DNA from 3 places in the Paenibacillus ottowii genome. Region 2 is predicted to be linked to each of the others. Evidence: a T-box and tRNA genes for the amino acid it is inferred to sense, from the RefSeq annotation. Region 2 holds a T-box; the other regions hold tRNA genes.

Region 1 (3,139 bases), 2.5 Mb from region 2:
AGTCTACAGCGCTCTTTCACTCCACTATTCATTTTGACTCACTTTCTAGCAACGTCACATCTTCTCCTTGCTGTTGTCTTTTTTTGATATTCGTTCTTCCCCAGGTACACATTAAATCAATTATTTCATTTGCTGTTATACCATATTCCGTTATATAATATTCCACTTTTGGAGGCATTTGATTATACACATGTCTGCCAACGATGCCATCCTTCTCAAGTTCACGGAGCTGCTGTATAAGAACCTTTTGAGAAACGCCTGGAATACTACGCTGTAATTCACTTGTCCTCTTTCTACCAGACATTAGTAAGCATATGATTAAAGATTTCCACTTACCCCCGATGATCTCAAGTGTTGCTTCTATGCCTAAATTATATTGTTTCATACGACCACCTCTTCAACGCTAAAATAACTAAGTTGATCTAATTAATTCTATAATCCCATATCTTTATTCTATGTACCATGCACACTTTCAAGTAACTATATTACTTTATTGTGTGTATTTACTTTTTTTATAGCGTACAGAATAATAAGACGTATCCCCAAAATGCAAAAGATGCTATGTAAGAAAGGTGATTTATGATGAAGACTCTCGTGATTTTAGCACATCCGAATATTGAAGATTCCAGAGTAAATCAAAGATGGAAACAAGAATTACTTCAATATACCAATGAAATTACAATTCATGAAATTTATAAAGAGTATCCAAACTGGAACATTGATGTTTTGAAAGAACAAAAGTTACTTGAAGCACATAACAATATCATATTTCAATTCCCTTTATATTGGTATAGTTACCCTCCTTTATTAAAAAAGTGGTTTGATGATGTTTTTACGCATGGATGGGCTTATGGTTCAAAAGGTGATAAGTTAGAAGGAAAGAAGCTAGGGATCGCCATGTCGATTGGTGATAAAAAAGAAAACTACTTATCTACTGGTTCCGTTACATTTACGGTAGATGAAGTTATAGCACCTTTTAAAGCAAGCGCAGTACATGTTGGCGCCACGACATTACCCTATTTCGCTGTCTTTGGAGCCTCGTTTCAAGCAAGTGATGAAGACATTAACCAGAGTGCGAAGGACTATATTAAGTATATATTCCAGTATAAATAAAATGGCTATTTAACACGTAGTATTTTAAGCATATAAAAACAGGCTCTTGGTGGCATTCGGCCAATCCAAGAACCTGTAAATGTTAGGTATAATGCGGTCGAGAGGACTCGAACCTCCACGGGGGGTTAGCCCACACGGACCTGAACCGTGCGCGTCTGCCAATTCCGCCACGACCGCATACTATGTAATGATGGCAATGTCTTTAATTACCGTAATTAAGATTATATCTTGAATAGAGCTTAAAAGCAAGGCATTTTATATTATTTTTTTTATGAATAATGCTAGTAAATATAAGACAATCACTGGATATTACCAACCAGATATGGTAGGATGAATGTATCAGGAAAGGAGGTGCGTCAACATCAATAATCATATGTTGAGCGTATCCCTTACCCGGTCCGTTATTCTCTAATTTACAGAGTTGACGGAGGCGCGGGATACGGATCAAGGCTTTAATTAAGCGCCACGGGTAGAAAGGCCGTCTACGGACGGCCTTTTTTATTTCAACATCATAGCTTTATTAAGATTACATAATGTGAAAAGAGGCGTTACAATGTCGATTAGACCTGCGAAAGTAGAAGAATTAAAGGAACTGGTAGCCATCTGGCTGGATGCTTCTATAGAAGCCCACCATTTTATTGCTCCGCAGTATTGGAAATCTCAAGCTGCCGAGATGGAGAACAAGTACCTTCCCCTCGCTCAAAACTACGTTATCATACAAGATGATCATACGATTGGCGGCTTTGTTTCCATGTTGGATGGATACTTGGCTGCTCTGTTTATACGTGTTGATTCTCAAAGAAAAGGATATGGCAAATTACTATTAGATTGGGTTAAGCAACAGCATGAGGAAATTCAATTAAAGGTGTACCAGTCCAACACGAAAGCATTTAACTTTTATACTAAAAACGGATTTACCATTCAAGCAGAAGCTGTGGATACCGAAACGGATGAGAAGGAATTTGTGATGGGATGGACAAAACATTCTCTTACTTAAGCCCATATACCTCGGCATATAAAATCTCTTTAAACGGAGTAAACGCCGATTCAGTCAACGCATCTGGATGGCTCATAATCTGGAGTGGCAGATCAGCCTGTCCTTCTCTTAAAGGGGGCTGTACATATTCAAAATGGTTCAAATGGAACCCCAGACGTTCGTAAAAACCGATTCTTCTCTGTGACCATTCATCCACTGGCGGCTCAACCTCCAGCACTACTGGCTGATCAGACCGTGAGATAAATCTACTTATGAGCTTTTTGCCTAATCCGCCACCTCGTATACGTGAATCTACTGCAATGTGCTCTACAAACCGAAAATGCTCGAATTCCCAGCCCGCCAAAAAGGCCACTATGTTGCCCTGCTCATTCTTTTCAGTGATGATGCGATAGCTAGGATGCTTCAATAAAGCCTTTTGACCCTCAAACGTCCTGCATTCTGATGCGGGAAAAGAAGACTCCATAATCGCATATATTTCAGCAAATTCATGTTCATTTATCATATATTCCTAGCTCCTTTACCTCTAATTCCCCCAATGACAGGCTGTCTTTCATGAAGAGAAAGAGAGCTGTTTAGACTTTAGTTAGACCTTGTTTAATTCCGTAAGCGTCAGCAACATATGTTCCAACAACTCTGGAATATCCTCCATCTGATCTTCGTTAATTTGCCTGGAAAATCGGAGTTCGATCCTGTTTTGGTATGTAGATGTCTTCTCACCGTAAATCTGACTTAACATCTGTACTGGGCGAAGATCGGGCTTCCAAATCTCAGTCAGTATATTTTCAATTTGGCTGCATTGTGTATCAATCTCTCGAATCTTCATATGAAAATACAACAACAAGCTACACCCCGGAGTTTGATCTTCTATTTCCAAAATTTCTGCGGCCAGGTTGTTTAAATCCATCTTTAGTCGAAGCTCTGCCGTCACACCCGTCTGTTCTCTCAGACTGAACTGTATACCAAATTCACGCGACATTACCGACATTTCCAATCTATCGATTCGTTGCGTAATGTTAATACGTGAGTCCA
Region 2 (3,139 bases):
AGATGGCGTCTTACCGTAAGTTTGCTTATGTGTACGATGAGCTCATGCAGGACATGCCGTATCCCGACTGGTTGCGCTTTGCACGGCAGGCTTGGGACCAATACGGTATGCCACATACAATCGCCGAGCTGGGCTGCGGAACGGGCTCAATTACGATTCCATTGGTTAACTCAGGCTTCGAGGTAGCTGGCATCGATTTATCCTCTGACATGCTGGCAGTAGCCCGTCGCAAAATGGAAAACTCTCCTCAGGGACAGCGCTTGTTTCGTGAGGGAAGCGTTCGCTGGATACAACAGGATATGCGGGAGTGGATTTTACCGGAGCCCGTGGATTCTGTCATTTCTTTTTGCGATTGCCTGAATTATTTACTTGAGGAAGAAGATATCATTTCTACTTTTCGCAGAACGTATGCTGGTCTGAAGCCAGGTGGAACCTTTCTGTTTGATGTGCACCATCCCCAGACATTTTTGCGTTATGATGAAGAACAACCATTCGTATTGGATGAACGCTCCATCTCGTATATTTGGACATGTGCGTTGGACACTCCCCGTTGTGAAATTGAACATCATCTCAGTATTTTTGCGAAAGCAGAACAAGAAGGTCGCGATCTGTATCAGCGTTTTGAGGAAATTCATGTACAGCGGGCTTACGATCCAGACTGGATGAAGGAAGAATTGTCCAAAGCGGGTTTTCGCGATGTAAAGGTATATGCGGATTTTGAATGGGTAGAAGCAGAAGATGACGCGGCGAGACTGTTTTATGTCGCTGTAAAATAGCTAGGATTCAATGAGTCTAATATAAAAAGAAAGACGCTTTTTCATGATGAATATGAAGGGCGTCTTTTTGCATTTATATATTCACTTTACAGTGCCTTATTTGACTTTTTTCGTGGTTTTCAATATAATAGTGCCATTATTAACGGTTAAACAATCGCTGATGAGGAATAGTAGTTTTGTCTGGACATGTAGAGAGCCGGCGGGTGGTGCAAGCCGGTTGACAGTGCAAAGCGAACTCGCCTCGGAGATATGCGCCCAACGCAGGAAAGCACTATATAGGTGTCGGCATCCTGTTATTAACACGCATCGGATCACCTCCGTTATCAGGTGCAAAGGGAGTAGAACGCGAAGAACGCTTTCTGCTAACTAGGGTGGTACCACGGGAATATAACCTCTCGTCCCTAGCGCTGACACGCTACGGGATGCAGAGGTTTTTTTGTTGCATACCGTTTGAGGAGGAAAAAGACAATGACAGACACACAGCCGAAGCACGGCTATCAACCGCAAAGTATTGAACCAAAATGGCAGAAATATTGGGATGAGAACAAGACGTTCCGCACTGGGGAAGAGCCGGGCAAACCGAAGTTTTATGCTTTGGATATGTTTCCGTACCCGTCTGGAGCTGGTCTGCATGTAGGCCACCCGGAGGGATACACAGCTACAGATATTGTTTCACGTTATAAAAGAATGCGCGGCTACAACGTGCTGCATCCGATGGGTTGGGACGCCTTCGGTCTGCCTGCCGAGCAGCATGCGCTGGATACAGGTGAGCACCCGCGCGAAATTACGGTGAAGAACGTAAACAACTTCCGGCGTCAAATCAAATCACTCGGCTTTTCATATGACTGGGACCGTGAAATTAGCACCACTGATCCTGATTATTACAAGTGGACACAGTGGATTTTCATCCAGCTGTACAAGCGCGGTCTCGCTTATGTAGCTGAAGTGCCTGTAAACTGGTGTCCAGCACTGGGAACAGTACTGGCGAATGAAGAAGTAATTGACGGTAAGAGTGAGCGTGGCGGTCATCCGGTTATCCGCAAACCAATGCGTCAATGGATGCTGAAAATTACGGAATACGCGGATCGTCTGCTTGACGATCTGGAGGAACTGGACTGGTCCGAGAGTATTAAAGATATGCAGCGGAACTGGATTGGTAAGTCTACCGGGGCAGAGGTTCATTTCCCAATTGAAGGCTATGACGAGCAACTCACTGTATTTACAACTCGTCCAGATACATTGTTCGGCGCAAGCTACTGTGTGCTGGCTCCAGAGCAGGAATTGGTCGATATGATTACTACACCTGAGCAAAAGGACGCTGTGCAACAGTATCGTGAACAAGCTGCTCGTAAAAGCGATCTGGAGCGTACGGATCTGGCCAAAGATAAAACAGGCGTATTTACAGGAGCTTACGCAGTGAATCCGGTGAATGGTGAAAAGCTGCCAATCTGGATTGCGGACTATGTACTGGCAGGCTACGGAACAGGTGCAATCATGGCTGTACCGGGGCATGATACACGTGACTGGGAATTTGCCAAAAAGTTCGGATTGAAAATCACTGAGGTCGTTCAAGGTGGAGATGTGGACAAAGAGCCATACACTGAGGATGGCCCGCATGTCAATTCAGGTCTGCTGAATGGGCTTACTAATGAGGAAGCTATTCCGAAAATGATCGAATGGCTCGAAGCTGAGGGTAAGGGACAAGGAAAAGTAACCTACCGTCTGCGTGACTGGCTGTTCAGCCGCCAACGCTATTGGGGCGAGCCGATTCCAGTAATTCATCTGGAAGATGGAACGATCAAAACAGTGCCTGAGGATCAACTGCCGCTTGTACTGCCAGAGATGGAGAATATCAAGCCTTCTGGTACGGGTGAATCCCCGCTGGCGAATGCGACAGATTGGGTAGAAACCGTTGATCCTGAGACAGGTATGAAAGCACGTCGCGAGACAAATACGATGCCGCAATGGGCAGGAAGCTGCTGGTACTACCTGCGCTTTATTGATCCGAAAAATGATAAAGAGCTTGTATCCAAAGAGAAACAGCGCGAATGGATGCCTGTTGATTTGTATATTGGCGGAGCAGAACATGCGGTTCTTCACTTGCTGTATGCCCGTTTCTGGCACAAGGTGCTGTATGATATCGGCGTAGTGGAAACGAAAGAGCCTTTTTATAAGCTAGTCAACCAGGGAATGATCTTGGGCAACAACAATGAAAAAATGAGTAAATCACGCGGTAATGTCATCAATCCTGACGATATTGTAAATACGTTTGGCGCCGATACGCTGCGTATTTATGAGATGTTTATGGGACCGCTGGAAGCAACCAAGCCATGGAATGAAAATGGGGTTGAGGGAGCGCATCG
Region 3 (3,139 bases), 2.4 Mb from region 2:
ATCGGCAGATGAACGATAACATCATGACCACGCTTATGCGCTTCCATAGCGTCCTGCTTGGTTGTAGGCAAAAAAGGCATTACAGCAACGGTGATTTTAACGGGTAAATTTAAAATCTCCTTTGTCCCTTTCATATTGTTTCCTAGGTCGTCAATAATGACAGCAACCCTCTTTTGCGGCTCGTTTTGTTGGTCAATTGCTTCAGCAACAGCAGTTCTACAGACCATAAATAGCATACAAACTGAAATACAAAGTACTACAACTTTTTGGATTCTAGAGCACCCAGAGCGTATAAGCGCACAAGATGGCTCCTTCTGTCTGCGTGACGCCTTTAAGGCCTTTTTTATTAGATTTCTAATCTGTAACTTCCGTCGTGTACTCATTTGCGGGTCAGCCTCCTTCTCTGTCCCTTCATTGTGTGAGTAACCTCGTCTAAATATGTATAAGGCAGACTCAGGGGTGATCCCCGATCTGCCTTTGTCGTGGTTAATAACGGATATTCAAGCAGATTACCAATTCTTGTCGATAAATTCATCACGACCAGATTGTGCTCGATCTTCCTTATAATGCTTTACATTCTTCTTATGATAATCTTGATGATAATCCTCTGCCGGATAAAAAATCGTAGCCGGAAGAATTTCCGTTACAATCGGCTTATCAAAGCGTCCGCTTTGCGCCAACTGTTCCTTGGACTGTTGCGCCAGCTCCCGTTGCTGCTCCGTATGATAAAAAATAGCGGGTTTATACTGTGTGCCCCGGTCCTGGAATTGTCCTTCTCCATCAGTAGGGTCTGTTTGTGGCCAATACAATTCAAGCAGCTTCTCATAAGGAAACAGCTCAGGCTCAAATGTAATCTGCACCACTTCGTAATGACCTGTCGTTCCTGTTTTAACCTGTTCATAGGTCGGATCGGGAATCGTCCCTCCAGTGTAACCTGAGACAATACTATGAATGCCCGGTTGCTCCTCGAACGGAGTCACCATACACCAAAAGCACCCACCGGCAAAAGTTGCTTTCTCCATCTGTCATCCAACCTTTCAATAGCTTCATCATGAATTGCATTATTATTCATCATATCTTAAAAGATAATCTTATAAAAGAATTGTTTATATACTTGAATAAAGTTCAAGTTCTTATATTGGAATCCTTGCTGGTAAATTGGCAATTTCGCGAAATATAAGAAAAGGTTTATAGAAATGCTACAAGAGCAATTCTATAAACCTTTTTCTAATGGATGCGGTCGAGAGGACTCGAACCTCCACGGGGGGTTAGCCCACACGGACCTGAACCGTGCGCGTCTGCCAATTCCGCCACGACCGCATATATTTGGTGTCTACCTCGAAAAATTAATTTCTTAGCGACAAGATAGATCATACCATGATCATATAAAGATGTCAAACCTTTTATATCCTTGATAATAAAGGAATAATATATTAATATAAGAACATAAGTTCTTGAGAACATAGGTTCCTTCACTTCGATGACTATGAATTATCATCACATTTTCCTAAGGCGGTGAATGGTAATGATCTCTTCAGATACTACCCAGCATCAATGCTCTCTTGTAAAAAGTTATCTACTTCTTACCTTTATTCAAAAAGTATTTGAGCGGGACAGTCTCATTCTTGAAGAAAGCGGCGTGCTGAAAACCCCTGATCTTTATGTCGAAATGGTTAACGCAGGAATAGATCGTACCGGAATCCTGCTATCTGAAATTAAACATGAATTTAAGAAGTATCAGATTCGTGTTTTAGACATACAACAAAACCACTCCGGCGTTCACGCCACCTATATATATAAAAGCGCTAAAGAGCAGTTCAGTATGCCTATGCCCGCATTCCGTAAAGAAATGTATGAACGAATGCGAGCTTATCTTGGGCTCCCTACCTCCATGCCTCATACGGCTGCCCTTCCTTTACCAGAGAAATATCGCCCCGAACCAAATAACTCAACCCCTAAACCCCTACGCGTTGTTGGGCGAAGCTGGGTTACATCCTCTTCTGCCTATAAGCATAAATCCTCTCGCCCTACTGCTTTTGCTGCAAGCAAAAGAGCATAATCCCCGCACTACACGCAAAAAGAAGCTTCCGCAGGCACCAACAGTGCTCGGAAGCTTCTTTCACTAACCATCATGTTCAGGCCAGTCTATGTTCGTTATTACGAGTAAGAATATATCTGTTTGAATAATTCGCTTTAATGCAGCGCCTTCTGTACACGCGTGACACCTTGGCTTAAAGCATGTCCTCCACCAACTGCAGCAGCTACAGCAACGGCCTCCATAATGTCCTGATCACTGGCTCCTTTAGAGCGTGCCTCATTCACATGATAAAACGTGCACACCTCATTATTGGCAAATAAGCCAATACCCAGCGCAATCAGTTGCTTGGTTTTTTCATCTAGACTGCCGGCTTGAAAGCATTCTCCAGTAAAACGATGATAAGCATGAACTACCTCGGGCAACTTATCTTCCAAATGGCTGATTTGATCCTTGTATGCGTGTACTTTTTCGTCCATAACCGTCATTGACACAGCACGCCCTCTCTGTTGAGTTTTCCTTTATTACTGTGTCCGGTTTAGAGTTCCTATATGCCTAATGAACGCCCCGTTTTTTATCCAATCCCCATGTCGATCTCGTTTTAATCCAGATCTACCGGATTGTGACGCGGCTCGCTGAACGGCTGGTATGTATAGCTGCGATCCAACTTGACCACACGTCGATTCTGGCGTCGAATAAGCACCTGTTCATCATCCCAGGCCAATACAATGCCAACCACATCGTTGGACTCCAACCCATCGCGTACGACGCGTACCTTTTCACCGGAGAGTCGATAAGCATCCAATTCTTCGTCCATTATCATCCACGTTCCCTCCTTATCCACTTTTTCAACCAACGACCATAATTTGTAGCATACAAAAAGTTTAAAAAGAGACCTAAACAAATCATTTAGGTCTCTTTCCTCTTACTACTTATATGGATTGCCAACAGAGCAACAAATTATCCCGACTGATTTACACTGTGGTCATGTTCTTTTGTATCGTTCTTCTCGTACCAGAAGTCCAGCACTTGTGCAGACAACACTCGCTGTTCTACATACTCCACTTGGTGAGCAGTAAATTCTTCTTTCCAAGAGAAGGACAA

The links. A T-box is a leader RNA that pairs with one kind of tRNA and senses whether it is charged. The one in region 2 lies ahead of leuS (leucine--tRNA ligase), so its partner is inferred to be a tRNA-Leu.
Region 1: it has a tRNA-Leu gene. The T-box ahead of leuS (leucine--tRNA ligase) is inferred to sense a tRNA for this amino acid. The anticodon was not compared.
Region 3: it has a tRNA-Leu gene. The T-box ahead of leuS (leucine--tRNA ligase) is inferred to sense a tRNA for this amino acid. The anticodon was not compared.

What each region holds. Positions count from the first base shown of each region.
Region 1 covers NZ_CP191577.1:3,947,380-3,950,518, forward strand. Annotated here, with positions in the region: gene ACQQ6X_RS18335 (winged helix-turn-helix transcriptional regulator) at 29-385, opposite strand; gene ACQQ6X_RS18340 (NAD(P)H-dependent oxidoreductase) at 583-1,113, shown strand; tRNA gene ACQQ6X_RS18345 (tRNA-Leu) at 1,206-1,290, opposite strand; gene ACQQ6X_RS18350 (N-acetyltransferase) at 1,667-2,110, shown strand; gene ACQQ6X_RS18355 (GNAT family N-acetyltransferase) at 2,103-2,612, opposite strand; gene ACQQ6X_RS18360 (hypothetical protein) at 2,694-3,139, opposite strand, start outside.
Region 2 covers NZ_CP191577.1:1,476,563-1,479,701, reverse strand. Annotated here, with positions in the region: gene ACQQ6X_RS06915 (class I SAM-dependent DNA methyltransferase) at 3-776, shown strand; T-box leader at 925-1,182, shown strand; gene leuS (leucine--tRNA ligase) at 1,245-3,139, shown strand, end outside.
Region 3 covers NZ_CP191577.1:3,864,334-3,867,472, forward strand. Annotated here, with positions in the region: gene ACQQ6X_RS17920 (divergent polysaccharide deacetylase family protein) at 1-383, opposite strand, end outside; gene msrA (peptide-methionine (S)-S-oxide reductase MsrA) at 510-1,022, opposite strand; tRNA gene ACQQ6X_RS17930 (tRNA-Leu) at 1,236-1,320, opposite strand; gene ACQQ6X_RS17935 (hypothetical protein) at 1,526-2,059, shown strand; gene ACQQ6X_RS17940 (carboxymuconolactone decarboxylase family protein) at 2,194-2,523, opposite strand; gene ACQQ6X_RS17945 (hypothetical protein) at 2,637-2,858, opposite strand; gene ACQQ6X_RS17950 (hypothetical protein) at 2,996-3,139, opposite strand, start outside.